DNA from 3 places in the Pseudocitrobacter corydidari genome. Region 1 is predicted to be linked to each of the others. Evidence: predicted binding sites of a transcription regulator. Region 1 holds the regulator's gene; each other region holds the start of a gene.
What was found. The regulator sigma-54, encoded in region 1, starts transcription at its own class of promoters, with help from an activator protein. The targets are predictions, from matches to a motif close to GTTGGCACANNTTTCGCTNT.
Positions count from the first base shown of each region.

Region 1 (2,205 bases):
ACGCTGGCGGTGTGTGAGCGTGCGTATATCGTCAGCCAGGGGCAGCTTATCGCCCACGGCACCCCGACAGAGATCTTACAAGACGAACATGTTAAACGTGTGTATCTTGGGGAAGACTTCAGACTCTGATAGGGTAGAAGCATGAGAGAGGTTAGCCGGAGATTATCGCACTGAACATGAAGCAAGGTTTGCAATTAAGGCTCAGCCAACAGCTCGCCATGACGCCACAGCTGCAACAGGCTATTCGCTTGTTACAGCTGTCGACGCTGGAACTGCAGCAGGAACTTCAGCAAGCGCTGGAGAGTAATCCCCTGCTTGAGCAAACCGATATTCATGAAGAAATCGATGCCAAAGAGACGCCGGATAACGAAACGTTAGACAGCGCCGATGCGCTCGAACAGAAAGATATGCCGGAAGAGCTGCCGCTTGATGCCAGCTGGGATGAAATCTACACCGCCGGAACGCCCTCAGGCACCGGCGCAGATTACCAGGACGACGAACTGCCGGTCTATCAGGGCGAAACCACCCAGTCCCTTCAGGATTACCTGATGTGGCAGGTGGAACTCACGCCGTTTACCGACACGGACCGCGCGATAGCCACCTCCATTGTCGACGCCGTTGACGATACCGGTTATCTGACCGTCCCGCTGGAAGATATCCTTGAGAGCATGGGCGATGACGAAATCGGTCTGGATGAAGTCGAAGCGGTGCTTAAACGGATCCAGCGATTTGACCCGGTGGGTGTCGCCGCCCGCGATCTCCGCGATTGCCTGCTTATTCAGCTCTCTCAGTTTGCCAAAGAAACCCCCCGCCTCGCCGAAGCCCGTCTGATCATCAGCGACCATCTCGATCTGCTTGCCAACCACGATTTCCGATCGTTAATGCGCGTCACGCGTCTGAAAGAAGACGTGTTGAAAGAAGCGGTGGATCTGATTCAGTCACTGGATCCGCGTCCGGGTCAGTCGATCCAGACCGGTGAGCCGGAGTATGTTATTCCTGATGTGCTGGTGCGCAAAGTCAGTGGCCGCTGGGTGGTGGAACTCAACGCCGACAGCATTCCACGTTTGCAAATCAACCAACACTACGCGGGCATGTGTAACAACGTCCGTAACGACGCCGACAGCCAGTTTATTCGCAGCAACCTACAGGATGCGAAGTGGCTGATTAAAAGCCTTGAGAGCCGCAACGATACGTTGCTGCGCGTCAGCCGCTGCATCGTTGAGCAGCAGCAGGCGTTTTTTGAGTCCGGCGAAGAGTATATGAAACCGATGGTGCTGGCGGATATCGCCCAGACCGTCGAGATGCACGAATCCACGATTTCACGCGTGACGACGCAGAAGTATTTGCATAGCCCGCGCGGTATTTTTGAGCTTAAGTATTTCTTCTCAAGCCATGTGAATACTGAGGGTGGCGGTGAAGCCTCATCCACGGCGATCCGCGCGCTGGTGAAGAAATTGATTGCCGCGGAAAATCCCGCGAAACCACTGAGCGACAGTAAGCTGACCTCCATGCTCTCCGATCAGGGTATCATGGTGGCCCGTCGAACCGTTGCGAAGTACCGAGAGTCTTTATCCATTCCGCCGTCTAACCAGCGTAAACAACTGGTCTGACTCAACTGATAAGGAAGACACTATGCAGCTCAACATCACTGGACACAACGTCGAAATCACTGAAGCCCTGCGCGATTTCATCAACACGAAATTCGTGAAGCTGGAACAGTATTTCGAGAGGATCAATCAGGTCTATATTGTGTTAAAAGTGGAGAAATTGACGCACATCTCGGATGCGACCCTGCATGTTAACGGGGGCGAACTTCATGCCAGCGCGGAAGGGCAAGATATGTATGCCGCTCTCGATCTGTTGATCGACAAACTGGCGCGGCAGCTTAATAAACATAAAGATAAACTGAAACAACACTAATTGTCCGGGCGGTCGCCCGATGCCGGTAAAGTGTCGGGCGATGCTTAGGTGAAATTATGATAAATAACGATTCGGCTCTACAACTGAGCAATGTGCTTAACCAGGAATGTACCCGCAGTGCTGTTCACTGCCAGAGTAAAAAACGTGCGCTGGAAATCATCAGTGAACTGGCGGCAAAGCAGTTAGGCCTGCCTCCGCAGGTGGTGTTTGAAGCGATTCTCACCCGCGAGAAAATGGGCAGTACCGGCATTGGCAATGGCATCGCCATTCCACACGGTAAGCTGG
Region 1 covers NZ_CP087880.1:4,417,048-4,419,252, reverse strand. Annotated here, with positions in the region: gene lptB (LPS export ABC transporter ATP-binding protein) at 1-129, shown strand, start outside; gene rpoN (RNA polymerase factor sigma-54) at 177-1,610, shown strand; gene hpf (ribosome hibernation promoting factor) at 1,633-1,920, shown strand; gene ptsN (PTS IIA-like nitrogen regulatory protein PtsN) at 1,977-2,205, shown strand, end outside.

Region 2 (2,205 bases), 550 kb from region 1:
GCGCGGAAGAGGAGCGGGCGGCGATTCAGTATCTGCTCGATATGCGCTGCGACGGCATCATCATCTACCCGCGTTTTCTCAGCGTTGACGAAATCGACGAGCTGATTCAGCAGCATGAACAGCCGGTGCTGGTGCTCAACCGTCGCCTGCGCCGTAACCTCAGCCACTGTGTGTACTGCGACCAGGCGCGTACCAGCCAGAATGCGGTGGAGAAGCTGATTGCACAGGGGCATCGCGATATCGCATTTATCACCGGTTCGCTTGATTCGCCAACCGGCATTGAACGCTTGTCAGGCTACAAAGCTGCTTTAGCTGAACACAATATTCCACTTCATGATGCGCTGATTGTCGAAGGGAAATGGACGCCAGCGACGGGTCTGGCGGGTGTCGATACGCTGCTAGCGCGCGGCGTTAGCTTTAGCGCGCTGGTCGCCAGCAACGATGACATGGCTATCGGGGCGATGAAACAACTTCAGTCGCGCGGCCTGCGCGTACCGGAGCAGGTCTCTGTTGTGGGTTTTGATGATATCGCCCTGGCGCCGTACATGCTGCCATCGCTCTCCAGCGTTAAAATCCCAGTGACAGAGATGATTCAGGAGATTATCCATCGTCTGATTTTCATGCTCGATGGTGGCGAGTTCAAACCACAACCTTCCTTCCTCGGCGAGCTTATCGCACGCGATTCCCTCGGCACAGGCCCGCAGGGGTAATCTCGTCACCTGTCATCGTCACTCGTGACGATGACAGGGTTAGACACAGCGCTTCAAATAAAAAATCCTTAATAAACAGCGTAATAAAAGTTGGCGCGAATAATGCATTCTCCGGCTCATTCATTGTCATTGCTGGAGAATTTGATGAACCGTTTCATCATTGCAGATGCGAGTAAATGTATAGGCTGCCGGACATGCGAAGTGGCATGCGTGGTTAGCCACCAGGCCGAACAGGATTGCGCCGCGCTGACGCCGGAATCTTTCCTGCCGCGAATTCATGTGATTAAAGGCGTGAACGTCTCTACCGCGACCGCGTGCCGCCAGTGCGAAGACGCGCCGTGCGCTAACGTCTGCCCGAACGGCGCAATTCGCCGCGAAAAAGGCTTTGTGCATGTGATGCAGGAACGCTGCATCGGCTGCAAAACCTGCGTCGTAGCCTGCCCGTATGGCGCGATGGAAGTGGTCGTGCGCCCGGTTGTACGCAACAGCGGCGCGGGCCTCAACGTGCGTGCCGAAAAAGCCGAAGCCAACAAATGCGACCTTTGCTTCCACCGCGAGCAAGGCCCGGCCTGTATGGAAGCCTGCCCGACGCACGCTATTTTCTGCGTCGATCGCGACAAGCTTGAGCAAATCAGCGCCGAAAAACGTCGTCGCGCTGCGCTCGATACGTCGATTTCCCTGTCGTTTTAATGATCCTCCGTTTCACTTTTAACAGGTCTGTTACTGATGAAAAAAATTACAAGTGTTTGTCCGTATTGTGGTGCTGGCTGCAAACTGAAGCTGGTTGTCGATAACAATAAAATCATCCGCGCGGAAGCGGCCGATGGGAAAACTAACCAGCATGAACTGTGCCTGAAAGGCTATTACGGCTGGGATTTCCTGAACGACACCAAACTGCTGACGCCGCGCCTGACGCAGCCGATGATCCGCTATGAAAAAGGCGGCAAGCTGACGCCAGTGAGCTGGGATGAAGCCATCAGCTATACGGCAAAACGCTTAGGCGAGATCAAAGCGAAATTCGGTCCGCGCGCCATTATGACCACCGGGTCATCGCGCGGTACCGGGAATGAAACCAACTATGTGATGCAAAAATTTGCGCGCGGCGTGCTGAATACCAATAACGTCGACTGCTGCGCGCGCGTCTGCCACGGGCCTTCCGTCGCAGGCTTGCAGGAAGCGCTCGGCAACGGCGCGATGAGTAACTCCATCGAAGACATTGAAAACTCAAGCTGTCTGCTGGTCTTTGGCTACAACTGCGCCGATTCGCACCCTATCGTGGCGCGTCGCGTAATCAAAGCCAAAGAGAAAGGCGCGAAAATTATCGTCTGCGACCCGCGTCGCATTGAAACCGCGCGTATCGCCGATCAACATCTGCAAATTAAAAACGGCTGCAACATGGCGCTGGTGAATGCGTTTTCCCATGTGCTGCTGGAAGAAAATCTCTACGACAAAGAATACGTTGCGCGCTACACCACCGGTATCGACGAGCTGCGTG
Region 2 covers NZ_CP087880.1:4,968,308-4,970,512, forward strand. Annotated here, with positions in the region: gene G163CM_RS23200 (LacI family DNA-binding transcriptional regulator) at 1-710, shown strand, start outside; gene hydN (electron transport protein HydN) at 855-1,400, shown strand; gene fdhF (formate dehydrogenase subunit alpha) at 1,437-2,205, shown strand, end outside.
Region 2: hydN (electron transport protein HydN) is a predicted target of sigma-54. The motif match lies at 800-819, and genes of this name have one in related genera.

Region 3 (2,205 bases), 560 kb from region 1:
ACGCAATCGACACTGTTCGCAGAAATAGCCCGCCAGCAGCACCACGTCATCACCACGTTCACGCAGCGGTGGTACGGAAAGTGGGAAGACGCTCAGGCGATGGAACAGATCGGCACGAAAACGTCCGGCCAGCACCTCTTCGCGCAGGTCGCGGTTGGTCGCCGCCAGCACGCGCACATCGACCCGCAGGCTACGGTCATCGCCGACGCGCTGAATATCGCCATACTGCAACACGCGCAGCAGCTTGGCCTGCAACGCCAGCGACAGCTCGCCAATTTCATCGAGGAACAGCGTACCGTTATCGGCCATTTCAAACTTACCGCTACGGTTGCTGATTGCCCCGGTAAACGCACCTTTCACGTGGCCGAATAGTTCACTTTCCGCCACGCTTTCGGGCAGCGCCGCACAGTTGAGATAGACCAGCGGGTTAGCCGCACGCGGAGAACCCTCATGAATCGATTTCGCCACCAGCTCTTTCCCGGTGCCCGTTTCACCGCTGATCAGTACGTTGAGATCGGACGCCGCGACGATTTCTATCTCTTTTTTCAACTGCATCATGTTCGGCGACAGGCCAATCATGTCGGTATTGGCCACCGGCTCAAACGCGGCGGGCGCGCCTGGCAGCATATTCTGGCTTTCAAGCTGTTCAATCAACAGCGCGTTGCTCAGCGCTCCGGCGGCCAGCGCGGATATCAGTCGCAGCTCTTCATCGCTGAAAACATCAAACTGCTCCGGCTCCATCGCATCGAGCGTCAACGCGCCAATCAGGTTTTGCCCGGCAAACAGCGGCAGGCCGACGCAGGCATGCACTTTCAGGCTCTCCTGGCCGGGGATTAGCCCATCGTAGGGATCGGGCAAATCGCTGTCTGCGGGGAAACGGACGACATCACCGGCGCGGGCGATAGCTTCCAGCCGCGGGTGCCCTTCCAGGGTAAAGCGACGCCCCAGCACATCCTGCGCCAGTCCGTCGATTGCCAGCGGGATAAATTGCCGCGCATCGTAGCGCAGCAGCGCCGAAGCATCGCACTCCAGCACCTGACGCAGGGTGGTGATTAAGCGCTGAAAGCGGTCCTGATGCCCAACCCCGCTTTGCAACTGGATGGCGATACCCGCCAGCACGTCGACCGAAAAACTCATGATGACCTCATTGTCTTTTTGACAATGCATATTGTCATATTGACAGTATTAGTAACAGTCATTTTGACAACAAAAATGCACGGTAAATTATTAAAAACATATAAAACAATAAGTTATAAAGTTGGCACGCAACCTGCAATAAGCAATACATCTTTTTTAAAAACACTGCATTTGATTGAGGTTGCTATGTCTATTCTGGTTAAAAATAACATTCATTGGGTTGGCCAACGGGACTGGGAAGTGCGTGATTTTCACGGTACCGAATACAAAACGCTGCGCGGTAGCAGCTACAACAGCTATCTGATCCGTGAAGGTAAAAATGTCCTGATCGACACCGTTGACCATAAATTCAGCCGCGAATTCGTGCAGAACCTGCGCAGCGAAATCGACCTGAACGACATCGATTACATTATTATCAACCACGCAGAAGAAGACCACGCCGGTGCGCTGACCGAGCTGATGTCTTACATCCCGAACACGCCCATTTACTGCACTACCAACGCCATTGATTCCATCAACGGCCACCACCACCATCCGGAATGGAATTTCCATACGGTGAAAACCGGCGACAGCCTGGACATCGGTAACGGCAAACAATTGATCTTCGTTGAAACCCCGATGCTGCACTGGCCGGACAGCATGATGACCTACATGACTGGCGACGCGGTTCTGTTCAGTAACGACGCCTTCGGCCAGCACTATTGCGACGAACGTCTGTTCAACGACGAAGTGGATCAGACCGAACTGTTTGAACAGTGCCAGCGCTACTACGCCAATATCCTGACGCCGTTTAGCCGCCTGGTAACGCCAAAAATCACCGAGATCCTCGGCTTCAACCTGCCGGTCGATATGATTGCCACCTCCCACGGGGTGGTATGGCGTGACAATCCAACGCAAATCGTTGAACTGTATCTGAAATGGGCGGCCGATTATCAGGAAGACCGCATCACTATTTTCTACGACACCATGTCGAACAACACCCGCATGATGGCGGACGCGATTGCTCAGGGCATCAACGAAGTTGACCCACGCGTGGCGGTGAAAATCTTCAACGTCGCCCGCAGCGAT
Region 3 covers NZ_CP087880.1:4,976,065-4,978,269, reverse strand. Annotated here, with positions in the region: gene norR (nitric oxide reductase transcriptional regulator NorR) at 1-1,137, opposite strand, end outside; gene norV (anaerobic nitric oxide reductase flavorubredoxin) at 1,324-2,205, shown strand, end outside.
Region 3: norV (anaerobic nitric oxide reductase flavorubredoxin) is a predicted target of sigma-54. The motif match lies at 1,258-1,277, and genes of this name have one in related genera.